Thiorhodovibrio winogradskyi: one gene and its partner. The protein of the gene in region 2 interacts with the protein of the main gene of each other region in a pairwise test. Links are inferred from orthologs where the notes say so. Each region holds a gene or a part of one and is shown on either strand. Other genes may lie near its edges.

What was found.
Region 1: the proteins of ileS (region 2) and Thiowin_RS20995 interact in binary tests that used the Escherichia coli proteins (3 or more experiments, as listed by UniProt). The link is inferred for Thiorhodovibrio winogradskyi from one-to-one orthologs.

The regions. Positions count from the first base shown.
Region 1 is NZ_CP121472.1:4,570,243-4,585,549, reverse strand. Bases 12,347-15,307 are described here. They hold Thiowin_RS20995 (HyaD/HybD family hydrogenase maturation endopeptidase), read right to left. Parts: upstream 14,189-15,307; coding sequence 13,505-14,188; downstream 12,347-13,504. Other genes in these bases: Thiowin_RS20985 (nickel-dependent hydrogenase large subunit), read right to left, coding at 14,954-15,307; cybH (Ni/Fe-hydrogenase, b-type cytochrome subunit), read right to left, coding at 14,185-14,913; Thiowin_RS21000 (hydrogenase expression/formation C-terminal domain-containing protein), read right to left, coding at 12,612-13,508; Thiowin_RS21005 (diguanylate cyclase domain-containing protein), read right to left, coding at 12,347-12,507. Outside these bases: Thiowin_RS21030 (DUF4214 domain-containing protein), read left to right, coding at 345-1,286; Thiowin_RS21025 (DUF4214 domain-containing protein), read left to right, coding at 1,605-2,540; Thiowin_RS21020 (acyltransferase family protein), read left to right, coding at 2,717-4,669; Thiowin_RS21015 (choice-of-anchor I family protein), read right to left, coding at 4,903-9,153; Thiowin_RS21010 (DUF4214 domain-containing protein), read left to right, coding at 9,488-11,092; more of Thiowin_RS21005, read right to left, coding at 11,191-12,346.
Region 2 is NZ_CP121472.1:818,107-833,889, forward strand. The notes cover bases 7,910-11,346. They hold ileS (isoleucine--tRNA ligase), read right to left. Parts: upstream 10,981-11,346; coding sequence 8,110-10,980; downstream 7,910-8,109. Other genes in these bases: lspA (signal peptidase II), read right to left, coding at 7,910-8,062; ribF (bifunctional riboflavin kinase/FAD synthetase), read right to left, coding at 11,133-11,346. In the rest of the region: Thiowin_RS03715 (hypothetical protein), read left to right, coding at 205-573; hemN (oxygen-independent coproporphyrinogen III oxidase), read left to right, coding at 582-1,937; bchJ (bacteriochlorophyll 4-vinyl reductase), read left to right, coding at 1,955-2,611; Thiowin_RS03730 (PAS domain S-box protein), read left to right, coding at 2,706-5,543; Thiowin_RS03735 (succinylglutamate desuccinylase/aspartoacylase family protein), read right to left, coding at 5,619-6,653; rimK (30S ribosomal protein S6--L-glutamate ligase), read right to left, coding at 6,675-7,580; more of lspA, read right to left, coding at 7,577-7,909; more of ribF, read right to left, coding at 11,347-12,107; murein biosynthesis integral membrane protein MurJ, read right to left, coding at 12,367-14,097; rpsT (30S ribosomal protein S20), read left to right, coding at 14,317-14,583; Thiowin_RS03770 (SulP family inorganic anion transporter), read right to left, coding at 14,786-15,783. UniProt on the Escherichia coli protein: Catalyzes the attachment of isoleucine to tRNA(Ile). As IleRS can inadvertently accommodate and process structurally similar amino acids such as valine, to avoid such errors it has two additional distinct tRNA(Ile)-dependent editing activities.

The DNA of each region.
Region 1 (15,307 bases), 3.7 Mb from region 2 along the record:
TTTAGAAAATCTTAGCGCCGGGAGGGGTTGCAAACCGATGATGAGTACCCTCGTGGCGGAGCCTGATGGAGCAACAGTTGCCGCCGCGGATCCTCTCGACAACAGGAGCCAGCTGCTTGCTTTGTCAGCTAGCATCCCAGTAATAGTCGCGACATCCTTCCATCATCGGTCCATGGGCATTGAGTGCAGCGAGGAACAACATCACCGGCCGACGGGGATAACCTGTCTTTGTTGCATGCGGCAATGCCGAAACGGGAGGGAGACTTGGGTTCGATCAACTTGCCGCGAGTATACTGAGGTGAAGTCTTCAGCTTACAGGCAATGCTTGATACCGGAGAGTGATCATGGTTGGAACCTATCAGGTTGCAGTCGTTGAAAATGCGATTGACAGCGTCACGGCGGGTGAAGCAAGGATTGACTTCGGTGGCTCCGTGGGGGATCGGTGTGGAAATGACAGGGTGGCCGATGACGATTTTGTCGGGGGTTCAGACGTGGATAAATATGTGGCGAAACCGGGTGTATTGAATAACATTCAGGATGCTGGCAATTCCCCTTGGGGTCTGTGTCACGAAATAGTGGGAGCATTGATAGAAGTCCCTGTGGATTTGATTGTCGATAATAGACATTTGGCTGTTCCCGAGAGAACGCTTGCAACAAAGGTGCTTATTGTGGATTGGGAGGACTCAGCAAATCGTATTGAGATCTTCTCGACCACCAACGGAAGGCAAGATTTCGAGGACTATCGAGATTGCATCCTACCTTTACCCGAAGCGCTGGGGCAGATCCGCTCTGAGACGTCCTTTGTGAACCCGGACTTTCCGGATACTATGATGGGTCAGGCATACTCGTCGTCAGCGCATTATGAGTTCAATACTGGTGTTCAGATCACGCGCGCTGAGGCAATTAATGTCGCACTGCTCTATGGCGCGGCTTTGGGAAGGGAGCCGGATGTCAGTGGATTGAATTTTTGGATCGATCAACGCGTTGCTGGCATGTCGCTCGAGACTATCGCCGGTGCCTTTCTCGAATCGGTTGAATTCACCACCAATTACGGAGATGATGACCTCATGTCCACGCATTGGTTTATCACCGTCATGTACCAAAATGTTCTCGGAAGGCTGCCAGATGAGGGAGGATTCGTCTTTTGGGAGGCGGAAATGACCCAGGGGCGACTTGATCGGGAAGATGTCCTGATGTTTTTCGCCGACAGCGCGGAGAATCGTGCTAATGCCACCTATATCGACTTAATGTTTCCAGTCGAGGATAATTTGTTTACCCTGATCTGATGCGCGCTATTCACTTTGCGCGCCTTTTTCGCTAATATTTTTTTCGCTGATAACTTTTTCGCTGATAAAATGGATGGTTCGACATTATTGAGGTGCCGGTTGCGGCAGGGTGGTGGATGGATGTTGTTGTGTTCCTTCAAGTCCTGGGAAAACGATAGGCCAACGTGGGTTGTCCGCTTGCCTCAAGAGGCCATCCTGGCGCGTGACCATCAAGGTTGGAAGCCCTTATGACGGCGAATGCGCGCTCCGCGCGCTTTCACTGTCTTCCGCGGCGGTGTGTGTCAGTATCTTGGTAAAGATTGAAACAGGAAAGTCACAATGATTGGATCTTATCTAGTGGAAGTTGGCACTCATGGTGCTGATAGCTTCAACGCGGAAGACGACAGCATTTATTTCGGTTCGGCTGGAGCCGACTGGTTTTTGAATGATAATGCCAACAACGCCTATTTCGTTGGAGGTTCAGGCGGGGATTACTATGCCGCTCGCCCAGGTTCTATTACCATTATTCAAGACGCGGGCAATTCCCCGGATGATGTCTTTTACGAGATTACCGGGGCAATGACTGAACCCTATCTGGGCTTTCTGGTGGACGAAAGGCATTTTGGCATCTTTAATCTGTCGCTGACATCGGGTGTTCTTTTTTTGGACTGGAAGGATCCCGCTAATCGCATCGAGACCATGTCGACAAGTTTGGGCACATTTAGTTACGAGGAGTATCGACAGATCATCGAGTCCTCGCCAGAAGCGCTTGGACATCTCTCATCCGAGGCCTTGTTCGGGGATCCACAGTACTTGGACAGCATGATCTTGCAAGCTGGCGCTTGGGCGGCACATTATGAAGTCTATCCAGGTGTTGAAATCACGCGGTCGGAGGCAACAACTGTCGCGCTGCTCTATAGTGCGGGTCTGGGAAGAGATCCGGATGTCCATGGCTTGAATTTCTGGATCGATCAGCGTGCCAACGGCATGTCGCTCGAGTTGATCGCCGGTGCTTTTCTTGATTCGCCGGAATTCACAAACCGTTATGGCGACGACGATGTCATGTCGGCGCAGAGGTTCCTTGGTGTTATGTACGAAAATGTTCTGGGCAGACTGCCCGACACGGCGGGTTTTGCCTATTGGGAAGATGCGATGGCGCAGCGCGGGCTTGCTCGAGAAGAGGTTCTGATGTTCTTTGCCGACAGCACGGAAAATCGCAGTCAGGCGGCCTATGTGGATACGCTGTATCAGGTGGGAGACGACTGGTTCTTTTGATCCTGAAGTGTGCGTGCTTGGTCGTGCTGGGTCATTGCAAGCGCAATGTCCTAAGTGGTTCAGGGTAACTGGATGAATCTACAATCGTCAGGACAGACATGACAGATTCTGGGGTGTTGGGGAGAGGGCGTGGGCGGTACATTCCTAGTATCGACGGACTGCGTGCGTTGGCTGTCATGGCCGTACTTGTCTACCACTTGGAACCGCGCTGGCTGCCCGGCGGTTTCACGGGGGTCGACATCTTTTTTGTTATTTCCGGGTATGTGGTGAGCGGTTCTTTGGCGCGTGACCAGGCGAGGCATTTCCTGAGTTTTACGCTCGGTTTTTACGCGCGCCGCATTCTGCGCATCTTTCCGGCATTGATCCTTTGCCTGTTGCTGGTGATGCTGGCGAGCATTGCCTTGATTCCCGAGGCATGGCTTAGCGAAACGAGCCATAGGACCGGATTGTTCGCCTTTTTCGGCGTTAGCAACGTCGCTCTGGTGCTGTTCGATGACGGCTACTTTTCTCCGCGCGCGGAGTTCAATCCTTTTACGCACACTTGGTCGCTCGGGGTCGAAGAACAGTTCTATGTGGTGTTTCCGCTGATCTTTTTTGTCTGGATTCATTTTCGACACCGCCGGGGCTTGGCTGGCCTGAGTGCCGAGGCCTTACTGGTGGTGCTAATGGCCGCGTCACTGGTGTATGCGTGGTGGGAGACTCCGCGATCCCTTGATCATGCGTTTTACCTTCTGCCGAGTCGATTTTGGGAGCTTGCCGCGGGCGGCCTCCTGTTTAAGTTGCACCAAAGGGGGGTGTTGATTGCGCGCAACGAGACGCAGCGAATACTCTTTTTGACAGCGGGGCTTGGTTTGGTCATGTTTGGGCTCGGCTGGTCCGATAAAGGGGCGATGCCCTTTCCATGGGCGCTGCCGGCAGTTTTGGGCACCTCTCTTGTCATCGCGGCGATTGCCGTGGCAGCTGACAAGGCGGCCAAGCCTTGGCCCCAACGTCTGTTGGAACATCCCGCGGCCATTCATGTCGGGAAGATTTCCTATTCACTGTACCTGTGGCACTGGCCTGTCTATGTAATGATGCGTTGGACCCTCGGGTTGGAATATGGGTGGCAGTTGTTGATGGCTGTCTTGCTGTCTTTCTTGCTCGCGGAGGCTTCCTATCGCTTTGTCGAGGTGCCGGTGAGGCGGAACGGGTGGAGCCGGCGACAGGCAAACTGGAAGACGGTGACTGCTGGCGTCGCAACCATCGTGTTGTCGTTTTCTGTCGCGCAGGAAATGCTAAATTCACGTGCGCAACTGAGTCTCAGTGTCACCAAGGATAGGGAATTGTGGTATCCCCTCGCTTGGCCGGGGGCGACCGGCAGTCATGAACAAGATCTTCAAGGCCGCCAACTCTTTGCGCTTGGGGACTCGCATGCTGGTGCCTATGCCACCATGCTGCAAGCGCTTAGCGAGCGCCGTGGGGTCGTGACCACGATTGACTTTGCCGGAGCATGCACTCCGGCTAGTCTGCTCAGGAATGCGGGCCCCGCTTGCGTGGACTTGGTCGAACAAGCTTTGCAGCGGATTGAGGGGCGCGCCCTGCCGGGTGACATCGTCTTCCTGGCTGCGCTTCGTATGTACCGTTTTGTGGATCAGTACGCGGTTTTTCCGCGTGATCAGGTGATCGCTGCCCGGGACAGTGTTGCGGATCGTGAGAAGGCGCTTGAGGAAGCCAACTATCTGCTCGAGCGATTGCTGAAGCAGGGGCTTGAGGTGGTCATTGATGCGCCAAAGCCGGTGTTTCTCGCTCCTCCCTTTCGTTGCGCGGACTGGTTCAACCGTCATAACCCCATTTGTGCCGGCGGCATGACGATGCCGCGGGAAATGCTTGTGGAGCATCGCGCCGGAGTGATGGACTCGTTACAAAGGCTCCAGCAACGTTTTCCCGCACTGCACGTCTGGGATCCATTCCCAATTCTTTGTCCGGGATCGACCTGCTCGGCTTTCGATGGCGAGAAACCGTTGTTCTTCGACGCGGATCATCTCAGCGCATACGGCAATCAAGTGTTGTATCCAAGCTTCGAGGACTTGGTCAGCGCCATCTGGTCCGTCAAACAGCTTAGCCAGCTTGACGGCAGTGGTCTGAAGTGACGGTTTCGATCTTTGCGTTCGACCGAGTCGGATGATCAATCCCGAGAGCATGTTATGACTAAGGCTGTCTGAAACACGGCATGCTGATGGGCTTGGTCGATGCAATCTGTTCCTTGGGCCTTGATCATAGATAAGGCCAAAGGCGACTGCTGCTGCAAAAAAACCCGTCGGCGTTTGCGCCGACGGGCCAGGTTTGTCGTGCGCGCGTCAGTCGCGCAATGAACTGGAACGCTTTAGAGCGGGAGGTCCAGATATTGGATTCCGCTTCCGATTAACTCGATGACGTTCTCTTGACTTTCCGCCGACTCTGAAATGTTCACCAGGAAATGCGCGCGGCTCAAGCCGTTTTCCAGCGCGTCGTCCCAAAACGCGAGACCCTTGGTGTCAGGGGCGCGATCAAGGATGTTTGCGTAGATTGCCGTGATGAATTCAGCGTTGTTGGGATTTGCGCCATTGCGTGAAAAGAACTCGGCGCTGTCGATGAAAGACTGGGCGATTTGTGTCAGCGAAACGCCGGCATCCAGTTGGCCAATGAAGTGACCGATGCCAGTCAAGTCAGGGGTGCGCCCAAAAGCCGCCTCGTAGAGACGGTAAGCCTGGCCCGCGGACCCATCAATGTCAAAGGCGAGACTGACATCCTCGAAGGCTAGACGCTCGGTGCCGACGAGGTAGTCGGTGCCGTCCCGACCGGATTGCTGGTCGACCACCACCAGGCCATTGAGCTTTTCGGTGCCGCCGCGCAAATCAGTGATTGCATCCGAGGCGCTGATGCTGTAATCGGCAAGGACGCCGCGAAAAACGGCGATGTCGATGCCATCTCCGCCGTAGAAGAAATCTCCACTCTGGTCGCCCAAGCCGGTGAAGCTGTCGTTGCCAGCACCGCCCTCGAAGATGTCGTCGCCGGCACTGCCCACGAACAGGTTATCCCCGTCGCCGCCGAGGACACTAACGCCCTTAATCAGGGTGCCGTCGCCTGGATCCGTGCTGGCGTCGCCGCGATGCGGATCGATGTTACGGATTCTCGTATCCCAGGCGGCTTCGACATCGGCCTCGGCATAGGGCGTGGTCATGAAGTTGTCGTAAAGGTACTCTGCCAATGCGTCCTGCTCGCTGCCATCGGGCGCGAAGGTGGCATTGCCGTCGGCGGTAGTGGTGTCGTCCTCAGCGAGTTGCACCAGGTTGATGCGGGCGACGACCGATGGGTCGGCGACGGCACCAACACTTGGGTCGGTGTTGGTGTTGGGGAAGGGATAACCGTCGCCGCCGCCGATGTAGTTGCCAGCGTCATCGAATCGTGGCTCGGCGAGGAAGTTTAGCGTCACCACCCGGAAGGTGGCGTTGGCGTTGGCTTCGACCAATTCGCCATCACGGACCAGATCGGCGAGGAGGTCACCCTTGTCGTCGAACAGACTAGCGTTGATCAGGCGCTCCCCGGCTGGCGCGTCGGGGTCGAAGCTGAATTTGGCGCCTGAGATCTGTGGGAAACGGCCGGAGGCATCTGGCAGGCCGCCGATCCCATGTTCAAAGAGGGCGGCGATTTCCGCGCCGGTCAGGGTCATGAGTGTCAGTCCGTTGTTGAATGCCAGGGTTGTGGCGATGTCGTTCTCGCTGATGCCGCCAGCGGGTTTGACGCCCGGGATTTCCTCGTTCGGCAGGCGTTGTGCCTCGGTGCCACCGGGGGGAACCACTGTCTGGCCGATGGATGCGCGGATCCCGCCGCCGTTCTTGATTGAGAGCACGACTGCTTCGGTTTCACCGCGTTCCACCGCTATCTGGTTGGCGATGGCGAGGTTTGCGTCGGCGGTGAGATTTCCGAGGTTGGTCTCCTGGGTGCGCACGCCGTCGGTTGAGCCGCCGGAGCGATTGCCGTTAAGGAACACCTCGCTGAGGCCAAAGACATTGGACTCCTTGGCCAGGATGGCGTCCTCGATGGCGTTGGCAATGTTCTGAATGTCGGGGTCGATGAGGCTTTCGGCGTCGAGCGCCGCCAGTCCGGCGGCGTCGGTGGCGTAGGCGCCGCTGACGGTGGGGTCGTAACTCCCGGGTAGGATGTGGCCATTGGCGTCGAAGTCGATGACCAGGCGGCCCAAGTATTTGTAACTGCCGTCGGTGTTGACGACGGCGATGGGGTTGCCGTCGCTATCGGTAGTGAAGATCGGGTAGGGACCCTGGTCGGTGTCTCCGGCGCGAAGGCTATCGTTGCCGTCGAACAGGCGCGTGTTGGAACCGCCGGCGACGATGATGTCGACGTCGCTGAGGCGGGTGGCCAGTTCCTGTTCGATGCTGATTTGCTGCATGTGCGCAAGCAGTATGACTTTGTCCATGTCGGGATGCGCGGCAAGGAGCGCATCGACATCCGCCTGGATAACGGCGGCGAGGGCGTCGAGATCCTCGGGCGTGGGGTTGGTGCTGAAACCCGCGGGCTGAATGCCGACGGTGCCGGGGGAGGAGATGCTGGCGAGCGTTGGTGTGGTGGCGCCGAGTACACCGATCTTCTCGCCGCCAACCTCGAAGTAAGTGGAGGCGGCGATGCTATTCGCCCGTGGTGCCTGGGCGTCGGATACCACCAGGCCGGCGAGGTTGGGGTCGGTGCTGAAGTCGAGGTTGCCGGACAGGTAGGGCATGGCGGTTCCGGAAAAGTCTTCCGCCGCGCTGCCGTCGATCAGGCTGGCAAGGAATTCGGTGCCGAAGTCGAATTCGTGGTTGCCGAAGGCGATTGCCTGAACGCCGAGTTCATTTTGGATCAGGATATCGGCCACACCGGCCTCGCCATAGACGTCCGCCGAGGCGCTGAAGAACAGGCCAGGGATGATGGCGTCGCCGGAGGAGAGTACCAGGGTGTTGTCCTCCATGCCGTCATTGCCAAGATCCTGGGCCTTGAGTGCGTTGAGCACGCCGGATAGGCGCGGGGCGTCCTCGATGGCGCCGTAGGCGGCCTCCTGGTCGGTCAGGTGCAGCAGCTCGAGGCTGTAGGCGGCCTGGTTAATATCGTAGACGCTCGTGGTGCCGCTGCCCTCGTAGGCGATGGCGATCTGCGGGTTGCCGGTGCCGCTGTCCTGGGCGTTGATAACGGCGATGGTTTCCGGGGCAATATCGCCGGCGGCGAAGCCATCGATGTAATCGAGAAAGACGGGGGCCCTGGGGTCGGTGACGTCGTAGGCGGCGACGCCGGAATCGCGCTCAAGGCCGATGAAAGCCAACACGCGACCCTCGACTTCAAGCACCGCGACCGCCTCTGGTTCCGGTCCCTTGGCGTCGGAGCGGTTGTCGCCTTCGGTGGCGATGGGCTCACCGTCGTCGTTGTTGAACCGCCAGGGCGCGCGCGCGGAGATGAGCTGTTCGAGGTGGTCCCCGCTGTCGAAGACCAGGTTGCCGTCTGCGTCGTAAATGCTGAAGGAGCGCGAACCGTAGGAGAAGAGCGCGTCCTGGTCACCGTCGTTGTCGGTGTCTCCGTCGAAGGTTGATACTTGAAGGCGGCCGAGGTTTTCGTCTTCCTGCAGAGTGGCGGCGTCGGGGAAGGCGGTCGGGTCGAGCGTGAGATCCTTGATGCGCGCCTCGTTTTCCGCCAGGTCACGCGCGTCACCCTCGTTGGCGGTGATGTAGTAGGTCTGGCCGTCGACCTGGAAGGTGGCGATGGCGTCGGGCATCGGCATGCCGAAGACTGGCCAATTGGCGATGTTGATGCCGTCGTCGCGGTCGGAGGGATCGAGGCCGTTGCCGTCCTGGCTGTGATCGCGTATGCCCATGGGATAGAGGGCGAGAACGGTTTTGGCCGTCGGGTCGATGCGCGCGACTGTGTTGGCCTCCTGGAGGGTAACGAGCAGGTCGCCGGTGGTCGGGTCGATGGCGATGTATTCCGGCTCGAAGTCTGTCGAGGGTGCCTCTCCAGGAAAGATGCGCACGCCCTGGGCGCGCAGAGCTTCGATCTGACTGTCGAACTCACTGAAGCCGACGAAGGTCGCGGTCGCTGGCACGGTGCTGCCATCATAGTCTGTTGGTAAGTCGATGATGGTCACGCCGCCAGGTGTTGCAACGCTCTCGACTGCCTCTCCCTCAATGGCTACGTAGAGCTGTTTGCCATCCTCTGAGAAGGTCAACATGTCCGGCAGGAAGCCGACTTCGATCTGTTCCAGCAAGCGGATATCGCCGAGATCGCTGGCATCGTAAATGGCAACCTTGCCCGGCGCGAGGTTACCCTCGCTGTCGACGAGTTTGATCGCGACCGCGACCAGACCATTTTTCGCGGCGACCGAGGTGAGGTCGTCAAACCCCGGGGTGGCACTCAGATCGATCCGCGCGAGGCTGCCTTCGATTCCGGGGCTAAATATTTCAATACGCGCGTCTGCGCCATTGGTGACAAAAAGGACATTGCTTTCTGCCACAACACTTTCGGCCCCGGCCTCGCCCGATCCGGGGTCGAATCTGTGAATCAGGTTCAGGGACAGGCCAGGGTGCTGGAAGACTTGCAAGCTGGAATCGCTCATGTGAAAAAACCTCTCTCGCTGGGAGCAGCAACCTAATACTATTGGTGAAGGGGTCGCGGAACGCGGATGACGTCAGGCGAACAGGGCTGTTCGTGAGCCATGGAAACGCACCAGCGCAAGAGCTTGGCAGCTTTCTATGATGTTTTTGTGACGGCGCCACCTTTCACTCGGTTACTCCGAAGGCTTTCGAGCCCAGGGACGGCTTTGCTGCTTTGAACTATGCTTGAGCTATGCCTAGACAAAGGGTGGGCACCTTCGTGCTGTCTCAGCCCCTAAATGTCGCGTCAGTGGTTTTCCGCGACGAGCTGGAAACTATACATGTGTCGAGGATTCTATGAATATCTCGGATTTAACCACGCTCTACTCGAATGCCAATTGGATCGATGCATTGATCAGTGCCGACAGTGGGCGGGTGGATCTCAACCCGCTGGCCGTCAGTCGTTCCGACAATACCGTCAGTTACACCTTCGAGGTTTCCGCCACCGCAGGTTTGGAACGGGAAGTCACCGCTGATACCACCTACCCGTTCAACAGCGTTCAGCGCGCTGCGGCTCGGGAGATCATGGACCATGCGGCCGCGGTGACTGGCATCAACTTCGTGGAGAGCGCCTCGGGCAGCGCCGATATCCTGTTCGGCTATTGCGACATCTGGGGCGCCGCCAGTACCTCCGGAAAAGCCTCGCGCAACGACTATTGGAGGTATGCGCCGGATTCGGGAAGAATTACGTCGTACACGACGGATCGCGGTGTTTTTCTCGATAACAATGAATGGGCGTTCCAGAATGCAAACCCGGTCAAGGGGACGCAAGGGTACGAGACGCTACTCCACGAGATTGGCCATGCCTTGGGGTTGCAGCACCCGTTTGAAGCTCCCTTTAAGCTGCCCACTTCCGCGGATAACACGGACAACAGTGTCATGTCCTATACCGATGGCAGCGGCGGATTTAAGAGTACCTTTCAAGAGTATGATATCTCGGCCCTGGTCTATCTCTATGGTATCGATGGGCTGGCTGGCGATTATGGAGTGGATGGGGCGGTCAAGTACTACTCCGGAACCTCCCACGACGAGTCATTCAGCGGGGGATGGGAAAGCGCGGCATGGGATGGACAAGGCGGGAATGATTCCCTGACCCTTTTGGGGAGCACTGCCTCCTATACCTACGAAGCGAGCGGCGATTGGCTCACGGCGACAAGCAACGGCGTCTCGCAGTTTATCCACAATACCATTGAAACGATTGGCTTCGATGACGGCAGTTATAGTTACTCCGGGCTGCGCGCACTTGCCTTGGGTGACGGGAGCTTGCCTGGCGCGTCCGAGACGCAGTGGGGCATCGCCGGTATTGAGAATCGCTTCACGGGCAGCGCCGGGGACGACACCATTATTGGAGCGGAACTGCTAGATGCTATCACCTACTGGGGCGAGCGGTCGCGTTTTATCGTTACTCGGGTCGAGGAGGACATTTTTCAGCTGATCGATGGGAGCGGAAGCTATGGAACTGATCGCCTGGAGGGGATTGAGCGGGTCATTTTCAGCGACGGCGCGGTGGCTCTGGACGTCGATATAGGAGAGACGGCAGGGCAGGCCTACCGGATCTACAAGGCGGCCTTTGATCGTTCCCCTGATATTGGAGGGCTTTCCTACTGGATCGGGGTCATGGACAATGGCACCTTGATCACCGAGGTAGCGCGGAATTTTCTGGAGAGCTTGGAATTCCGCTCCCTCTATGGAGCTAATCTTACCAATACGGATTACATTGAGGCACTCTACAGCAACGTGCTCGACCGACAGTATGACCAAGGTGGATTCGACTTTTGGGTTGCTAGCCTCGATGCAGGTAGCCTGGGTCGTGCTGATGTATTGGCTGGTTTTGCCGAGAGCAGCGAAAACCAGTTGAACGTCATAGGCGCGATAGAGCATGGGATCGATTATTTGACCTAACTTGTTCGGGCCCCTTGCTTGAGCCCCGGGCATGAGGAAGCGTGTCGAACGCGAGCTGGTCCGTTTTTGTCGTGCTTTCCTTGACGAATCGATTTGGCTTACCACTGAAAAGGCATGAGGTCGATCCCAGCTGTTAATCGAGGTGCCCGATGAAATCTGTAGTGGCCCTTGCCCGAGCCTTTGGCCGCGTACATGGCGTTGTCGGCGAGACGGACCAGTCCGTCCGGATCCCTGGCATCCTCGGGATAGAAGGCGATGCCGATGCTGGCGCCGATCCGGTGCATGTCTCCGGCGACGGCGATGGGACGGGAGAGGCTGTCGATGACCTTGTCCGCCACCTTGGCCGCGTCCTCGGGCTGATGGACCTGTTCCAGAAGCAGGGCGAATTCGTCGCCGCCTAGACGCGCGACCAGGTCTTGCTCCCGAACCCGGGATTTTAGCCGGCGGGCGACTTCGCGCAGCACCTGGTCACCAGCCTCGTGACCCAGGCTGTCGTTGATGGCCTTGAATCCATCAAGATCGATAAACAGGAGCGCCAGGCGCGTCTCGGCGCGTCGCGCGCGCGCCTGGCCCTGTTCCAGGTGTTCTTTAAAGAGTGCGCGGTTGGGCAGTTTGGTGAGGTCATCATGGGTGGCGATGAAAGCCAGTTCGCGCTGCGCGCGCCGGCGCTCCTGAATCTCGGTTTGGAGCTTGGCGTTGGCGCGTCGCAGATCGGCGGTGCGCTCGGCCACGCGCTCTTCGAGACGCTCCCTCGCATCCAGTAACTCAGCATTGGAACGCTTGAGCGCGGCCAGCATGGCGTCGGTTCGATGCAAAACGAAACCCGCGACCAAGGCGCTGAGCAACAGGGTCACGCCGCCCAGTATCAGCAGTAGACGGTCGGCACGGCGGAATTCTTCGGAGGTCGCCGTCAGGGCGTCGCGATTGTGCGCCTGTTGCAGCGCGGCGAGATCTTGGATCACGGCCAGCGCGCGTTCCTGGGCGGGAATGGCCTGACGCAGCAGAATGGCCTTGGCCTCCTGGATGCGTTCCTCGGCAAGCAGGTCGATGACCTGGTATTGCAGGGCGCCGGCGGTGCGCGAGAGCTCGCCTTGTTGTCGCAGCAGTTTGCGTTCGTCCTCGCTCAGCGCCATGGCCTCGATCCGGTCACGCGCTGTCAGGAACTCAGAACCAAGGTTGCGCAATTGCACCAGGAGCTCATCGCGCTCAAAGGGATCCTCGCTGGAGAGCATGGCATGGAGGACAATGGCACGCTCGCGCGAGCTGCGCTGCATGTCCTGCGCTAGGGCCGCGCGAACACTGTACTCTTCCACCACCTGGGCCAAGCGCGACTGCATGCTGTGCATTTGCGAAAGACTCAGCGCCACTTCGATCATCAGCAGTAAAAACACAATCGCGAAGCCCGTTGCCAGCATGGGGCAGGGCGAGCGGGGCTCTTGACACAGGGTTGCCGTGGCCCTCTGATTAGTCGACTCTCCCGTGGGTGCGGCGACAGGAAGCCGCGGTTCAGGAGCATGCATCAATCACATCCGAGAGCAGTCCTTGGTTGTCCTTTGGGGAAATTGCTCGGGCCATGGTCACCGATGGCGGCGAGCAACTGGCCGAGCCTCTCATGGCTGTCAGTCAGGTCCTGGGTGGTTGCCAGCACGACTGAGGGTATTGGGCTGATTTCGATGCTATCAAGCAGTAAGCGTCCGCTGCTGTTGAAATGACGCAGCCGCCAAATTGGGCGCACCGAGGTGGCCTCGATCTGGCAGCGGCCATAACCGAGGTTGATCATCCGCGCCGGGCCTTGCCCGAGACAGCGCTCGATCAACGCCATGGCCGCCGGGTTCTGGGGGAGCATGCTCAGATTGACGCTGTGGGAGAGGTCTTTGGCGCCATTGATGTCGAGCCTCCTGGTGTTGGCCTGGATGCCGGCATCGCTGTCCGGCTGCAGGTCAAGATAGGTGTCGAGTTCGGCCAGCACCGCGACTGCGTCCATGCTGTCCTCTGAAGAGTCTCGCGGCCAGTCGATGCGGTTTCTGGCGGCCTGAAAGGGGCGCTCGTACATGGGTGTGGGGCAATCGCCCGGCTCCAGTACATCCGCGAGCAAGCCGCCGGCCGGATCGAACAGCCGCCAGCGCCAGACACCGGTCAGGCTGGTTTCCGTGAGCAGGGCGCGCGGATGAGCCTCGGTGGCGTCGAGTTCGGCACGGATTTCGCCATCGCCCAAGGCTTCGATAACCAGGGCGTGGGCATCGGCACTCAGGGATGCGATGGACAGGGGCTGGGCGCGCCGTCCGGCGATGCTGCGTGCGAGTCCGACGCGCAGTTGTTCCAGGACATCAATCGCTGGCGGGCAGTCGGCGATGTCCAAGGCGGGCTGAGTTTTAGGGGCTGTGCTCATGGCGATATGGGTGGTGGTGGTTGTCATGGGCCGACAGGCAGGAAGCGTGGATCGCCTTGGCGCCAGGCCTGGGTAGGCGAGGGGCGACCGTTCTCGTAGTCGGACAAGGCCAGCGCCGGATGCGGATGGGCGCCATCTCGCATGCGCGTGGTGTTGCGCGTTGCATGGGCCAGGTGACCGGCCTCGGTTTGGGTGGCCGTGGTGACAGGCCGAATTCCCTGGGCATGCAGATAGATCAGCGCCTCGCTCAGGGCCGGCTCGATCATGGCCTTGACGCTCGGGCTGAGGCTGCCGCCATAGTCTTCCAGCCGCTCGGGTTGCACGCCGATCAGCAGCAGCTTGGGTGGCAGCTGGCCGAGCAGTTCGGCCATGGCCAGCACGTTCTGGAAGCCGACCTGGTGCAGGCTCATTTTCTTGGCGCCGAGAAAGCGGGGTACGTCCCCATCGCGCATGACGTTGAGCGTCCCTGGCGGCAGGTCGTAGTCGATGGCATCGAAGATGATCAAATGCCCGACGCCCTCGAGTTGGTTGACCAGATAAATGCCCTGGGTGCCGCCATCGAGCAGCCGCACGCGCGCATCGAAGGCATGGCGGGCGCTCAAGGCCTCGATGCAGCGCACGCCAAAGCCCTCATCGGCCCACAGCAGATTGCCGATGCCGAGGATCAGGACCTGGTCCCTGCCCGAGGTGATGGCGCTCGTCGTCATGGCCGATCATCCTTGAACATGCGCCAGCCGCTGATCATGGTGGAGATCAGGCTCTGGCGCGACATCACATCCTCGCGCACGGCGCTGTAGACATGCAGCATCACGAAGACAACAATCACCCACATGCCCCAGTGGTGCCACATGCGCACATCTTGGCTCTGTCCGACCAGCGGGAGCACCCAGCCGAAGAGTTGATCCTGCCAACCGCCAAGCCCGCTTTGTTCGGAGTAGAGCGCGAAGCCGGTGAAGATCATTACCAGGCCGCCGACGGTGATGATGACCACCATGAATAAATGCGCGAGCGGGTTATGGCCATAGTATTTGCGTGGCTCGGGCTCCAGAAAGGCATACCAGCGGATTTCGTGCCACAGCTCGGACCAGAACGCACGTCGCCAGAACGGCAGGGTGAAAAGCTGGCGTGCATAGCTGTTGCCGACGAAGGCCCAGTAGAGCCGGAACAAAAAGCCGACGGCAAAGACGTAGGCCGCGGCGAAATGAAAGAAGCGAATATACCCCATTTGGAAATGGTCGCTGGCCTCGCCAGCGAGTGTCGGCGGTGGATTGGCGATCAGCCAGCCGGTGATCGCCAGCACCGTGATGGATAGGGCATTGATCCAATGCCAGACGCGCAAGGGTGCCTGGTAAACATAAACGGCGGTGCGGCGGGTCACCGGGATACCGCCGCGGCGGCGTGCCCGCCAAGGCTCGATCATGGATTCGCTCATGAGCGCTCTCCCCGAGGTCGGTTGCAAAAGTCCCGTTGCATCAGCGTACACGGATCTCGGTTAGCGGCGCGCCGTCCGGGCTGATGACATGGGTGGAACAGGCCAGGCAGGGGTCGAAGCTGTGCAGGGTGCGCAGAATCTCCAGCGGCTCCTCGGCCTTGGCCAGCGGCGTGCCGAGCAGTGCGGCCTCGTAAGCGCCGATTTTGCCCTCGGGGTCGCGCGGCGAGCCGTTCCAAGTGGTGGGCACCACGGCCTGGTAGTTGTCGATCTTGCCTTTCTCGATGCTCACCCAGTGACCGAGCGCGCCGCGTGGCGCCTCGGTGGTACCGACACCTTTGGCCTGCTTGGGCCAGGAGCGCGGCTCCCAGTGGTCGGTGTTGGCGGTGGCGGTGTC
Region 2 (15,783 bases):
TTTAGACGGTTTCTGTGTCGGCTCTGCTTATGCACCAAAAATGTCTTGCTTGCGATGCCGCTGGTCCGGCACTCTGGCAAAGCAGCCAAAAGGGGGTTAAGCTTAGCCAAACGCCGTGCCTTGGAGTTGGGTTAAAGTTCCCAGCCGATGGGTGATTTTTTCTGACTGGCCATGCCGCCATTGGAGAAGCCTCGGAGGACGCCCATGCGTATCTCATTGGTGCACGTTATGAGTTGGTTGGCAACTTTTCAACGCGGCGCATATGTCCATCGCGATGCCGGTACGCTGGATCTTTTTCTCGCTTCTGTTTTCCGAGACCCAGGTCTTGATTTCCCGGCTCTCGCGGCTGCGTTGCGTGCCAGGGTTCTGCATTCTCTTCGCTCTTTGCTTCCCCGTCTTATTTCCTCCGACAATACTGCTTCTCCTCAAGTCTTTGGTTTTGCGCTTTTCGCTAGGACAGGATGGTGGCGCCCTTCTCGGTGGTGCTGCTATCTTGATCGAGGTACCTGGCCGGAAGGTTTTCACTATTTGGGCAACATGTTGCCGCTGAACCGCTCCGAGGTTGCCGCCTGATGACTAGCATGATGCCTGTTGAAATTTCGCCAGAGTTGTTGACCCGATTTAGCCGTTTTGACCGTCCCGGCATGCCCCCACCCGCACCCGATGCTTGGGCCGAAAGCTTTAGTGGGGAGGATTATTGCAGGACACTCAAGGAAGTGGGGCGGCATCCGGACGAGACCCTGGCGCTCTATCTACACATTCCCTTTTGTCCCGGGCGCTGTCTGTACTGCGGCTGCAATACGACCGTCACCCACAATAGCCAACGCATCGACAGCTACCTTGACGCACTTGAGCGCGAGGTTGGAATGGTTGGGGACGCCATCGGAACCGGACGCGATGTGCTGCAACTTCATGTCGCCGGCGGCACGCCAAATTATCTCAACGATGCTCAACTCACGCGCTTGGTGGAATTGGTTAGCAGCCGTTTCCGCATCCTGCCGGAGACGGATGCGTCGATTGAGTGCGATCCGCGGCGCACCTCTGCCGGGCAACTCGAGTTACTGCACGCTTTGGGTTTTCGGCGCGTCACACTTGGTGTGCAGGATCTCGAGCCTAGAGTGCAGCGATCCATCGGTCGTATTCAGTCCATTGATCTGGTGCGTGATGTCTACTGGATGGCGCGCGAGATTGGCTTTGATTCCATTGGCTTTGATCTTATCTACGGTCTGCCCGAGCAAACGGCCGCGAGCTTTCAGTCCACGCTTGATGCCGTGATCGAGATGGCGCCTGACCGGGTGGCCTGCTTCGGTTATTCCCGTGGAACCAGTCTTGCCATGCACCAGCACGCGATTGATATCCACCGGCTACCCGATGACATGGAGCGGCAGCGTTTGTTCGAACAGGCTGTCAAGTCCTTTTTGGCCTCCGGTTATGTGTGGGTCGGGCTGGATACCTTTGTCCTCGATACCGATGAACTGGCCATCGCTCAGGATGAAGGGCGGCTGGGGCACAACTGTATCGGCTATACCACAATGAAAGCGGATAATACCATTGGCCTGGGGACGGGGGCCGCTGGTGAAGTCCACGGTCACTGCGTCCAGAACGAGCCTAATCTCGCGATATGGGAAGCGATGATCGAGCGTGGAGAATTTCCCATTGCCCGTGGGCATCTGCTCAATCCAACCGACCGCCGCCGTCGCGAGGCGATCGGCTATCTCATCTGCAATCTCGAACTTCCGCTGGAACTGGCCGAAGGTTGCTTTGACGAGGAATACCGGCGTCTGGCGGCCTACGCCAGCGATGGCCTGGTCGATGTCGAGGATAACAAGCTGCGCATCACCCCGACCGGTCGCTATTTGCTCCGCCACCTGTGCACCGAGCATGAGGCCTACTTCGCCTGGGATCGTGCCCGCTGGCATTTTTCCAGATCCCTGTGAGCGTTTTGTGAAGCCACATGTCCCAGTCAGATTTCCAGCCAGATTCCCAGTTGTATTCCCAGCTGCACTCACAGCCTGATAAAGAACAGCCAGCGCGCATTGGGCCCAATGCGATTATCCGTGTTGGCGAGGCGCTCTTGGCACTCGAGAACGCCGAGGTGGCGGAGCGAATTTTCGCCGTTGCTGGTCTATCCCGTTATCGTCAGACTCCGCCCTCGGAGATGGTGCCAGAGGCTGAGGTGATTGCATTGCAGCAGGCCCTGCGCGCGGAGCTCCCGGTTGATGCCGCCGCTGCTGTCTCGCGCGATGCCGGGCTACGCACCGGGGATTATCTGCTCGCGCACCGCATCCCCAAGCCGGCCCAGCGTGTGCTGAAATTGCTCCCTCCGGGGCCGGCCTGCCGCATGCTGCTGAAAGCGGTGGCGAAAAACGCCTGGACCTTTGTCGGCAGCGGTCACTATGGATTTGAGATGGGGCGCCCGGTGCGGGTTTCCATCGCCCAGTGTCCAATCTGCCGCGATGCCACAGCCAGTTTTCCGGTCTGCGATTTCTACGCCGGCGCCTTCGAGCGCTTGTGCCAAAGCCTGGTCAGTCCGCGTGCGCAAGTGCGCGAAACCCAGTGCCAAGCGCTTGGCGCCGCAGCCTGTCAGTTCGAGATCGACTGGCGGCGCTGAGTATTCCGTCCCTCGGTCGGTTGGCCCCAGTCTCCACTCCTCGGGGTCTCGTTTCGACCGCTCACGTCCAGTCCTTCTCAATTCACGGCATCCCATGCTGCCTTCCCTGGCATCTCTGTTCACAGCTCTGCTGCTCGGTGCCCTGCTGCCGGGCCTGTGGCTGGGCGCACGCCATCGACAAAAGAGTCACCTGTCTTCCGTGGGGCGTTCTGACGCGCCCCTGTGGACGTCGTCCAGCTTAATCGATCATTTGGCGGAGTCGGTCATTGTGCTGGACGGTGAAGGAGAGCTGCGTTTTGCTTCCCCCTCGTTTCAGGAACTCCTTGGTATCGAGAGTCCCGCTTTGCTGGGACGCAATCTGCTCGACTTTGTGCATCCAGATGAGCAGAGTGCCGTCATGGAGGTTCTGCAATGGCTGAAGGACGCCGACGCCGAGCATGTTGAGAGGCTCATGCCTGAACCTTTGGGCGCGCGCCCGCGTCTTTACTCCGAGCAACGCCTGTTCACCCTGGCTGGATGGTGTTGGTTTGGCTGGTCTTATACCCGTTTGCCCGCTGACAAGGGGGCGGCTTCGTCCATCATTGGTGTGGGGCGCGACATTGGCGCACGCAAACGCGTTGAGCAGGAACTGCGCAAAACCGAGTCCATTCTGGCCAGCGTCGGCGATCCAGTATCCCTGGTGGATACCAACTACGTGTATCGCTACGTCAATACAATCTATGAGCGGCTCATTGGGAAGCCGCGTGTCGCGATCATGGGCCACCGGGTATCGGACATCCTTGGTGAAAAGGTATTCAACAACCAGATCAAACATCGCCTGGACCGGTGTTTCGAGGGCGAAACCGTCACCTTCGATGACTGGTTTGAGCTGCAGCCCGGCAGTCGTTCCTTTATGTCGATGACCTATCGGCCCTACCGGGACGACGCTGGCAAGGTGATAGGGGCCGCGGTGACCGGCCGGGACAATTCGGCGCTGAGGCGCGCGCGCGATCAAGTCGAACTGGCTCTAGAGAAGTTTCGAGTGGTCTTCGAGCACTTCCCGCTCGGCATCCTGCTGATTGATGCGTTGGGCAATATTGCCGAGGCCAATCCGGTTGCGCATCGATTACTCGAGCATGGCTTTAACAGTTATCTTGGTCCCTATCAGGGGCCGCAAATCGAAGATCCAGCCTGGGCCTTTGTCGATGCCAATCAGCAGCCGTTGACGACCAGCTACTTGCCAATGGTGCGCGCGTTGCGCGAGCGATGTCTGGTGGCTGATGAGATTCTCGGCTGTCTGCGCGCTGACGGCAGCCTGCTGTGGCTGAATGTCACAGCAGCCCCTTTGCCAGGAAGCGCGCGGGCCGTGGTCGTCGCCCTTGAGGATGTTACCCTGCGCCGGTCTGCCGAGGCGGCGCAACAAGAATTGCTGGCCATGCGCGAGAGTGAACGCCGTTTTCGCATCATGGCCGATGGTGTGCCAATGATTTTGTGGGTGGCCGATCAGCATGGCGAACTTGAGTTTGCCAATGCCGTGTTTCGCCAGTTTTTTGGACTGCCCGCAGAAGCCTCTGGGCCGCTTGGTCAGCTGTGGTCGCAGGTGTTGCATCGCGAGGATCTGCATTCCCTGCAAGAGTCTTTGCGTGCCAACGCGCATCAGCCGTCGGGCTTCGAGATGCAATGTCGGGTGCGAGACCGCGATGGCGAATGGCGCTGGATGCAGGTATCAGCCGCGCCGCATCGCGCTAGCAGCGGTGAGGTGTTGGGCCTGGTGGGAGCCATGCAGGATATTAGTGCGCGCCGCCGCGCGGAGGCGGAATTGCGCAAATCCCGCGATCAGTTGCGCGAACGGGCCGAACGCCTGGCGCGCCTAACGTTGCAGCTAACCCTGACTGAGCAGCAGGAGCGGCTGCGGATCAGCTGCCTGTTGCACGATCATTTGCAGCAGGACATGGTGGCGGTCAAGTTTCAACTGGCCAAGCTGGCCGCGAATCCAAGTCTGGTTGGACAGGAGGGATTGGCGCAGGCCATTGCGCTGATTGATCAGGCGATATCCACCGGTCGCACGCTGAATGCCGACTTGAATCCACCGCTGTTGCATCACGGGAGCTTCGGCGCTGCCCTGGGCTGGTTGGCGGAGCGTTTCCGTGCTCGTCATGGATTGCAGGTGCACCTGCGGGTTGAGCTAGACCTGCGCTTCGAACAGGAACAATGGCGTATTCTGCTTTTTGAATCAGTGCGCGAACTCTTGTTGAATGTAGTCAAGCATGCCTCGGTTAGCGAGGCAGTTGTGACGCTCAGGCTCGAACAGGGTGGGGGCGTGCTGGTGCGAGTGGAAGATGCCGGGTGTGGATTCGGCCTCGACGACGGCGCGTCCGATGCAGGCATGGGGCTTGGTCTGGTGGCCATTCACGAGCGTTTGACCTTGCTCGATGGTAGGCTGACAGTCGCGAGCGGGGCGGGTCTGCGCGGGACAAGAGTTGCGCTGCGCGTGCCTTTGAGCAAGACCAGTCAGGAAGAAGTGGTTGTGCCTCGGCACTTGGCCGGAGTTGCACGCGCGAATCGGCTACCTAATGCGTCTAGGACCACGCGGAGCTTGCGGATTCTGCTCGCGGATGATCATGTCATGATCCGTCAGGCACTGGCCACTTTGCTAAATGCCGAGCCCGATATGCAGGTCGTGGGCGAGGCGTCCGACGGATTCGAGGCGATTGAGCTGGTGCAGCGACTTCTGCCCGATGTGGTGATCATGGATTTCACCATGCCCGAACTCGACGGACCTGCTGCAACGCGCCTGATCCGCGAGCACTGGAGGCAGGTGCGGGTGATTGGTCTCTCGGTGCAAGAGGACGAGCGCTGGGCGGCGGAGATGCGTGACGCCGGCGCCGAGGATGCAATCAGTAAGGCCGAAGTCAGCGAGGTTCTCATTGAGCGTCTGCGTGAAACTGTCTGATTTGGCAGGCCTGATTTGGCCTGATTGACTTGTCTGCTCTGCGCTGGGTTCAGCGCGGGCTGTTAGCGCCTGGACTCAGGTCGCGTCGACAAAGAGATCATCCGGTGGATCAAGCAGGCTCTGGAGTTGTTCGACCGACTCGACTGCCGCGTCCGTTTGGCCAAAGCGCGCGATATGAAAGAGTGCCTCTCCCTCGGTGACCAACGGCAGATTGGTGCGTCCGATGATGATGCCGCTCACCGGCGCATTGACCGGCGTGTCGCTGTCGCCAAAGGGGTCGGAGATAGTGGCGAGTTGTTCGCCACGGCCGACGCGCGCACCAAGACGCTTGACCTGGCCAAGCACGCCACTCTGACCGGCACGCGCCCACTGGGTCGAACGCGCCAGCGCTGGTTGGGTGGATGGTGCGCGCCGGGAACGCCGCAGCATGCCGAGGTGGCGCATCACGCCCAGCGCGCCGCGCAGACCGGCGCGAATGGCCAATTCATTAAAGCGCAGTGCCTCGCCACCTTCATAGACCAGCACCGGCACGCCGAGCGCGGCGGATTCCGCGCGCAGCGAGCCGTCGCGCAGTTCAGAATTAATAATCACCGGGGCGCCAAAGGCACTGGCCAAGTCGAGCAGGCCGATGTCATCCAGGGCCGCGCGAAGCTGCGGCAGGTTCTCCCGGTGCGCGGCGCCGGTGTGTAGATCGATGCCCAGATCGCTGTCTTTCACCACCTCGTTGAGCACAATGGCGGCCAGGCGCGCGGCCAAGGAGCCGCTTTCGGAGCCGGGAAAGCTGCGGTTTAAATCGCGCCGATCAGGCAGATAGCGCGACAGACGAATAAAGCCATAGACATTCACCACGGGCACGGCGAGCAGGGTGCCGTGCAGATGGCGCAGCGCGGTCATGGCGAGCAACCGGCGGATAATCTCGATGCCGTTGATTTCGTCGCCATGCACGGCGGCAGTGACGAACAGTCGCGGCCCCGGACGGCGTCCATGCAACACATGCACCGGAAGGACAACGGGGTTCTGGGTGAACAGGCTTGGCAGGGTGATGTCGACACGGGTGCGACTACCTGGGGCGATCAGCTGATCGGAGATCTTCAGAGGCGCGGGAGTCATGCCGCGGTGTGCCGGGCGCGCCTAACCCTTGCCACGGGTGCGTGTTTTTCCGGCGATAGCGTCCTTGACCAGAAAATCGATAATCATGCCAGCGATGTCCTTGTTGGTGGCGGCCTCGATGCCTTCGAGCCCGGGGGAGGAGTTGACCTCCATCACCAAAGGGCCGTGATTGGAGCGCAGGATATCCACGCCGGCCACATTGAGCCCAATGATGCGCGCCGCGCGCACGGCCGTTGAACGTTCCTCGGGTGTGATGCGGATCAGGTTGGCGCTACCGCCGCGATGCAGGTTGGAACGGAACTCACCCTCCTTGGCCTGGCGCTTCATCGCCGCCACCACCTTGTCGCCGATAACAAAGCAACGGATGTCAGTCCCGCGTGATTCCTTGATGTATTCCTGCACCAGAATGTTGACACGCAGCCCCATGAAGGCCTCGATCACGCTCTCGGCCGCCTGCTGGGTCTCGGCCAGCACCACGCCGATGCCCTGGGTGCCTTCCAGCAGTTTGATGACCAGGGGCGCGCCGCCGACCATTTTGATCAAATCCTGCACATCGTCGGGCGCGTGCGCAAAGCCCGTCACCGGCAATCCGATGCCCTTGCGCGAGAGCAACTGCAGCGAGCGCAGTTTGTCGCGCGCGCGGGTGATGGCGACGGACTCATTGAGCGGATAGACGCCCATCATCTCGAACTGGCGCAGTACCGCCGTGCCGTAGAAGGTCACGGAGGCGCCAATGCGCGGGATCACGGCATCGAAGCCCGACAGGGATTCGCCGCGATAATGAATCGAGGGCGCGTGCGAGGTGATGTTCATATAGCAGCGCAGCGCATCAATCACCCGCGCCTCATGCCCACGCGCGCGCGCGGCCTCGAGGATGCGTCGGGTCGAGTAGAGGCTGGGATTGCGCGAAAGGATGGCGATTTTCATGCGTCTCTTCCCGCTCGCAGGGTCTCGATCAACAGCAGTATCACGCCGAGGGTAATGGCACTGTCAGCCAGGTTGAAAGCCGGCCAGTGCCATTCACCATAATGGACATCGATGAAATCCACCACCCGCCCGGTGCGCAGGCGGTCGATCAGATTGCCGATGGCGCCGCCAATGAGAAGCGCCAGTGCCGCCGCGGTCAGGTGCTCGCGGGCGTTGAGGCGCAGCAGCCAGCTCACCAGCACAATGGTCACCAGTACCGCGAAGCCAGCAAAGAGCCAGCGTTGCCAGCCGCCGGCGTCGGCCAGCAGGCTAAAAGCAGCGCCCTCGTTGTGCATCAGCGTTAGGTTGAGCAGGGGCATGAGCGCGACCGGCTCGTGCAGCGGCAATAGGCGCTCGGCCAGCCCTTTGCTGAGCTGATCGAGCGCGATCACCATGGCGGACAGCCACAGCCAATGCGCTCGGCTCGGGTTGAATCCAGACATGCTGCCCCTGATCAGATCCCTCATCAAGCCCATCATCAAGCCCATCATCAAGCAAAGCGCCGGGTCTCGCCGGCGCCGGCGATGTTCTCGACACAGCGCCCGCACAGCCGCGGATGCTCGGCATGGGCGCCAACATCGGCGCGATGATGCCAGCAGCGCACGCATTTTGGGTGCGGGCTTGGGCGTACCTGGACGCGCAGCCCATCGGCGGCTTCGCTCGCGTCCGCCGGTGCCTGGTCGAGGGCATGCACTCGCGCCTCGGAGGTAATAAAGACAAAGCGCAGTTCATCGCCCAGCCGGTTTAGGATGCCGGCCAGCTCGGGCGCGCAGTAGAGCGCGATCTCAGCATCCAGGGCCGCACCGATCAGTCCGGACTTGCGCGCCTCTTCCAGTGCCTTGCCGATGGCCGCGCGGCACTCGAGCACTTGGTTCCAGGCCGCCGTGTCGAGCGGATCGCTGTCATCGAGCGCGAACAGGCTGTCATACCAGGTGGCGGTGAAGACGCTTGATGGAGGCTCCCGATGGGGATCGCGACCCGGCTCCCGACCAGGAATGTACTGCCAGAGTTCATCGGCGGTGAAGCTCAGGATGGGTGCGAGCCAGCGGCTCATGGCCTCGATAATGTGGTACATGGCGCTCTGACAGGAGCGCCGCGCGAGGCTGTCGGTGGCCGTGGTGTACTGGCGGTCCTTGATGACATCCAGGTAAAAACCGCCCATGTCGAGCACGCAAAAATTGTGCAGCCGGTGGTAGATCAGATGGAACTGATACTCCTGGTAGGCGCCGGTGATCTCCTGCTGCAGCTCCTGGGCACGCGCCACCGCCCAGCGATCAAGTGCGATCATCTCACCCGGGGCGACCAGATCCCGCGCGGGGTCGAAGCCGTCGAGATTGGCCAGCAGAAAGCGCGCGGTATTGCGAATGCGTCTATAGGCATCGGCGGTGCGCTTGAGGATCTCATCGGACACGCTCATTTCGCCGCGATAGTCGGTTGCCGCCACCCACAGGCGGATAATATCAGCGCCGAGGGTCTTGACCACCTGCTGGGGGCTGACCACATTACCCAGGGACTTTGACATCTTGCGTCCCTGCTGATCCACGGTAAAGCCATGGGTCAGGACGGTCTTGTAGGGTGCCCCGCTTCCACCAGGATTCACGCCAGGGCCCGTACCGGGTCCGTGCATGGCAACGGATGTCAGCAGCGAGGATTGGAACCAGCCGCGATGCTGGTCTGAGCCTTCGAGGTAAAGATCGGCCGGGGCCGTTAGGTCCGCGCGCTGTTCGAGCACGCAGGCGTGGGTCACGCCTGAGTCGAACCAGACATCAAGCGTGTCGGTCACCTTCACATAGTCCGCCGCCTCGGCCGCCGGCAGCAGGTCGCCCGCCTGCAGCTCGAACCAGGCATTGATGCCGCCCTGTTCAATGCGCCTGGCAACGGCTTCGATCAGTTCCGGCGTGCGTGGATGGCGGTCGCCGCTGTGCTTGTGCACTAGCAAGGTGATGGGCACGCCCCAGGTGCGCTGCCGGGAAATGCACCAGTCGGGTCGGTTGGCGACCATGCCGTGAATGCGTGACTGGCCCCAGTCGGGCAACCAGCGCACGGCATCGATGGCCTCCAGCGCCGCCTTCCTGAGTCCGCGTTGCTCCATGCCGATGAACCATTGTGGCGTGGCGCGGAAGATCACCGGCGTTTTGTGTCGCCAGCAGTGCGGATAGCTGTGGCTGAAGCGCGACGCACGCAGCAGGGCGCCCCGGGCTTTGAGGATTTCCACCACCTGTTCGTTGGCATCAAAGACATTTTCGCCCGCCAGCAGCGGGGTGCCGGGGATAAAACGCCCATCGCCGCCGACCGGGTTATCCACCCGCAGCTTGTAGCGGTTGCCGACCAGATAGTCCTCCAGACCATGACCGGGCGCGGTATGCACCGCACCTGTGCCGGCCTCCAGGGTGACATGCTCGCCCAGGATGACCGGCACTTCCCGATCATAAAAAGGATGGGCCAGTTTCATGCCCTCGAAGGCATGGCCGGGACCATAGGCAATCACCCGGTAATGGGCGATGTCCCAGCGATCCATGGCGTCCTTGATCAGCCCCTCGGCGATCAGCAGGCGTTCGCGCCCGCCATGGGGGCTGTTTGGCCCATCCTCCACCTGCACCAGGGCATATTCCAGATCTGGATTGAGCGCGACGGCCTGATTGGCCGGCAGGGTCCAGGGCGTGGTGGTCCAGATGACCACTGACATGGGGCCTTCGCCCCGCTTGGAATTGGGGCCGTCTGGGACCGCATGGCAGCGTGCGAACAGGGCGTCGTCTTCCTGCACCGGGAAGCGCACATCCACCGCGATGGATTCTTTTTCGGCGTATTCGACCTCGGCCTCGGCCAGGGCCGAGCCGCAGTCGATGCACCAGTGCACCGGCTTGGCGCCTTTGTGCAAATGCCCGGCCTCAATGATGCGCCCGAGCGAGCGCACGATCTCGGCCTCGAAGGCCGGGGCCATGGTCAGGTAGGGATTGGCCCAGTCGCCCAGCACGCCCAGACGCTTGAAGTCCTCGCGCTGGCCATCAACCTGTTTGCCCGCGTAGTCGCGGCAGGCATCGCGGAACTGGGTGGCGGTGATGCGATGACCCGGCTTGCCCTTTTTCTTCTCCACCTGCAGCTCAATCGGCAGCCCGTGACAGTCCCAGCCCGGCACATAGGGCGCGTCCAGGCCATCGAGGGTGCGAGCCTTGACGATGATGTCCTTGAGGATTTTGTTCACCGCATGGCCGATGTGAATGGCACCATTCGCATAGGGCGGACCATCGTGCAGAATGAACTTGGGCGCTCCGGCGCGCGCGGCGCGAATTTGGCCGTAAAGATCGCTCTGCTCCCAGCGCTTGAGCATCTCTGGCTCGCGCTGGGCGAGATTGCCCTTCATCGGAAACTCGGTCTTGGGGAGATTCAGGGTGTCTTTGTAGTCGGTGTCGGACTGAGTCACGGGGTTGCTGTCCTTGGTCGTTATCGTCGATTCGCCTTGTCGTGGCGAATCAGTTCTTGAAGCTGAATGTGGATGGGTAAAGGAGCTTGGCCCTAGGGCGCGAAAACCGCCCTGGCCGCCGCGCTGTCGCGAGCGATCTGTTCGCGCAGTGCCGCGAGGGATGAAAACTTCTGTTCCGGGCGCAGCCAGGCGCGAAATTCAACCCGCAGGTGCGCGCCATAGATGTCGCGCGCGAAGTCGAACAGATGCACCTCAAGTCGGGCCTTGGTGCCATTGACCGTGGGGCGAACACCAACGTTGGCCACGCCCGGCAGGGCGTCCCGGTCCCGTACCCGTGTCAGATCATGGTTTAGATCATGGGCCAGGTCATGCTTCAGGCCATGCACCAGCACCGCATAGACACCGCTCAGCGGCGTGGCATGCCGGTGCAGGTGAATGTTGGCTGTTGGAAAACCCAGTTCGCGCCCGCGCCTGTCGCCATGGGCGACCCGGCCATGCAGGCAGTAGGGCCGTCCCAGCAGCCGGCGCGCCAGGGCCAGATCGCCATCCGCCAGCGCCGCGCGCACCCGGGTGCTGCTGATGCGCTCCTCACCATCGCGCACCGTGGCGAGATTCGCAACCTCGAATCCATGGGCTTGGCCGTAATCGCTGAGCATGTGATAGTCGCCCGCGCGCTGACGGCCAAAGCGGAAATCGTCTCCCACCAGCAGATAACGCATGCCAAGCCCATCAACTAGCAGGCGGGAGACGAAGGCCTCGGGAGCAAGATCGGCCAGCGTCCGGTCGAAGCGCAGCACCACCAATTGCTCGATGCCGTCCGCGGCCATCACTCGCGCCTTCTCGCGCAGCCGGGTCAGTCGTGCCGGCGCCCGCGCGGGCGCGAAAAACTCCATCGGCTGCGGCTCGAAGGTGATCACGGTCGCCGGCACCTGGTGGCCACGGGCAAGCTCAAGCAGCCGCCGGAAGACGGCCCGATGGCCAAGATGCACGCCATCGAAGTTACCAATGGTCGCGACACAGCCGCGGTTGGAGGCACGCAGATTATGGAGGCCGCGGATTAGGCGCATGGGGGTCTGAGAGATGGTGGAAGCGGGCAGTTTGGGGACCGGTGATGCGGTCGGCCTTGTTGAAATGGAAACTCGGCTTCGGTGAGATGCGGGGGCATGGTTCTAATTGGGCAGCGCCCTCGGATTTTAAGTCCCCGCAGGGGCGCAATACCAAAGCCTGCCTTGACGTTTGTTTGATGGAGCTCGACATTTTAGCGGAAAACAAGGCCAAAGACGTGGTCGGTCTTGCGAGATTTCAAGAGCATCGATTTCAAGAGCATCATAGTGAAGGTCGTGAGCGAGTTGGCTCAGGCCAACTTTGCTCGTCTCGCGGCCTGGCCTGATCAGCTCTGCTGTTTGAATCCTGGTCTGCTGGGGTGGGTAGAGCGCAAGGTTGCCGTTCCGGGCGGACATGCTTTCCCCGAAATCCCAGCACTATAAGCGTCAGTGGATAGACTGATGCGCCGACTAGGATCAGGCCTGTCAGCGGTAATATGCCGTCGGCGAAGCCCGGGTCTCTTGAGACTGGCATTCTTGTTACTATCCACGCGATCAACAGTGCCATGACGGCGGTGCCGAGGGCTGAGCGCAGCAGCAGTCCGGACCAGCCAGGTCGTAGCTTGGCATGCTGCGCGCGCAGCATGGCTCGGAGGAGTAATCCGACGCCTAGGGCGGTTGCGACTGATGTGGCGAGCGCGAGACCCGCATGCCCAAAAGGCCTCATCAGCAGGACACTCAGAACTAGGTTGGTAGCCAGGCTGATCAGGCCGATGCGCAGCGGCGTTGTTAGATCGTTGCGGCTGAAAAAGCCGGGGGCGATCACCTTGTACGCCATGAAAAAAGGCAGGCCCAAGGCGTAGGCCATGAGTGCTCGCGAAGTCTGGTGGACATCCGCCGCATCGAAATGATCGGAAGAAAACAGGGTTGCGATCATGGGTTCGGCCAGCAGCAACAGGCCGGTGGCCGCTGGCAAGCCAAGCAACAGCACCCAGCGCAGCGCCCAGTCGAGTGTGGTGTTGAAGTCATCGGAACGCCCGGTCGCGTGGATGCGCGTGAGTCGCGGCAGTATGGCAGTGCCCAGGGCTGCACCAAGAATACCAAGCGGAAAATCCATCAGGCGCTCGGCGTAATAGAGCCAGGAAATGCTGCCGGCAAGCAGAAAGGACGCCAGCAGGGTGTCGAGCAGCAGGTTGATTTGCGTCACGGACATGCCAATCAGCGTGGGGCCCATGGCGGCCAGCAGGCGGGCCAGTTCCGGGTTGTGCCAGCTGATGCTTGGGGTGACTAGCAGCCCAAGGCGCGCCAGTGCGGCCAGTTGCAGGGCAAGCTGGGCCAGCCCACCGAAGAGAACACCCCAGGCGAGGGCAAAAACCGGTTGCTCGAGTCTGGGTGCGAGCAGCAAGGCGCAGCCGATCAGAGAGAGATTCAGCAGCGCTGGGGTCAGGGCAGGGACGGCGAAGTGCTCAAGGCTGTTGAGCACCGCGCCGGCCAGGGCCGTGAGACCGATGAACAGCAGATAGGGTAGCGTCAGGCGCAAGAGCGCGCTGGTTAATTGCAGTTGTTGGCCGTCCGCGCTAAAGCCGGGTGCCAGCAGCCACACCAGCACCGGGGCCGCGAGTAGGCCCAAGCCGGTGATCAGCAGCAGCAGTGCGGTGAGCGAACCGGCAAACTCGCTGATCAGCTTGCGCCTGGCCTCATGAGGGTCGCAGCCCTGACCGCCGGTGCGTGTCAGCGCTGGGATCAGGGCGGCGGCAAAAGCACCCTCGGCGAACAGCCGTCGCATCATATTGGGAAGCCGGAAAGCGACGAAGAAGGCATCAGTCGCCTGACTGGCGCCGAACAAACGCGCAATTAAAAAATCGCGCGCGAATCCGAGCAGGCGCGAGAGGAGTGTGCCGCCGCCGACCTGGGCAACAGCACCCGCGAGCGATGCGGAGGACTCGGCTTGAGACATGGAGAGCTTGGTCGAGCTGAGCTTGGTTGACAGCAATTCCAAATCTGGCTGTTTCATCTGGTGTAGAAACGGCTTCCAGCCGCTTCATGACGCGCCAAGATGGCGCGTCTACTGATAAACGGGCCAACAATCGGGCGCTGGATAACGAATTTTGGAATTGCTGCTTGGTTGAACTGTGGATTGACAGGGTGAGCGCAACACATTAGCATTGATCAGCTAACATGACCGAGAAGATTATAACGGTCTCATCCAACAGACTTTCGCGAGAGGATTCCCTTGGCTAATTCCGCTCAAGCCCGCAAGCGCGCTCGTCAGGCCGAGACACATCGCCAGCGCAACGCCGCGCAGCGCAGTCAGTTTCGCACCGCCCTGAAAAAAGTACTCAAGGCCATAGGTGCGGGCGACCAGGAGGCCGCAACCGCTGCCTATCAATCCGCAGTGCCGGTGATTGATCGGGCTGCCAACAAAGGACTGATTCATGGTAACAAGGCCGCACGGCACAAAAGCCGGCTCAATGCGCGTCTGCGTGCCATGGCGTCCTGACTTCAGACCCGGCCAGAGTCTGAAGTCTGACTGAAGGCTGATCGGGCGGGCCGTAATAGGTAAAAAAGCCGATGCGAGCTGGTCTCTCGCATCGGCTTTTTGTGCTTTCGCAAAACCCTGGCGCAAAACCCTGGTTGCCTTAGCGTGAAAGCAAGTTCGCCTGATGGATCTATTGTTTCATGTCAGGTGATCGGATCTTGACTTAACTGGTCAATCCTTCATTGCTCGCCCTGGGGTGGGGTTTCGGGTCCGCCTGGGGCTGAGTTTGGGTTTGACGCTGCCCAGCGCGGTCGGCGATGGCGGTTTTCAGCGCATCCGGGCGGTTGTCGATCCAGTTTTCCTCTGGTACCAGTTTCAGCAGGCCGAGACTCTCGAGTCGTTTGCGCGCGGCCGGCTGGGTGCCAGCAAAATACACCCGGCAGCCGTGCTGGGTGGCCTCGGTCACAGTGGTCTCAATCGCCATTGAGCTGGTCACGCCGATGTGGGGCACATCGGTCAGGTCGAGGATCAGGCTGCGGGCATTGGCGATCTCGGTCTGCTGGCGGGTGATAGCCTTGGCCGCGCCGAAGATCAGCGGGCCGCTTAAGCACAGCAGCGCGATGCCGTTGTCCGGGTCGCCGATGATTTTCTTCTCCTCATTGGTTGCCTTGGGGCAGTCCATGTCCGCCGCGTTCGCACCGCCTCCGAACAGCCGTACCCCTTCTGACTGCAGGTCCGCCAAGCGGCGAATGGTCAGGATGTTGGCGACGAAGAGCCCAATGCCGACAGCTGTGATTAGGTCGACAAAGACGGTCAGGGCGATGACGCCGTACATGATGAGCGCACCACGCGGGGAGACCCGGTGCGCGCGCCCGAGAAAATCCCAATCAACGATGTCGAGGCCAACCTTGATGGCAATGCCAGCAAGAACCGCGAGCGGAATCATTGAGACCAGCCCCGTGGCCCAGAGAACCACCACAGCCAGGATGATGGCGCGGGTGAGTCCGGAGAGTGCCGTGCGCGCGCCGGTCTGTATATTGACCACTGTTCCCATGGTGGCGCCAGCACCGGGCAGGCCACCGAACAGACCCGAGGCCAGGTTGCCAAGCCCCTGGCCGATGAGTTCCTTGTCCGAGTCGTGCTGAGTGCGCGTCAGACTGTCGGCGATCACGGATGTGAGCAGTGCGTCGATGGAGCCCAACATGGCCAGCACCAGGGCGT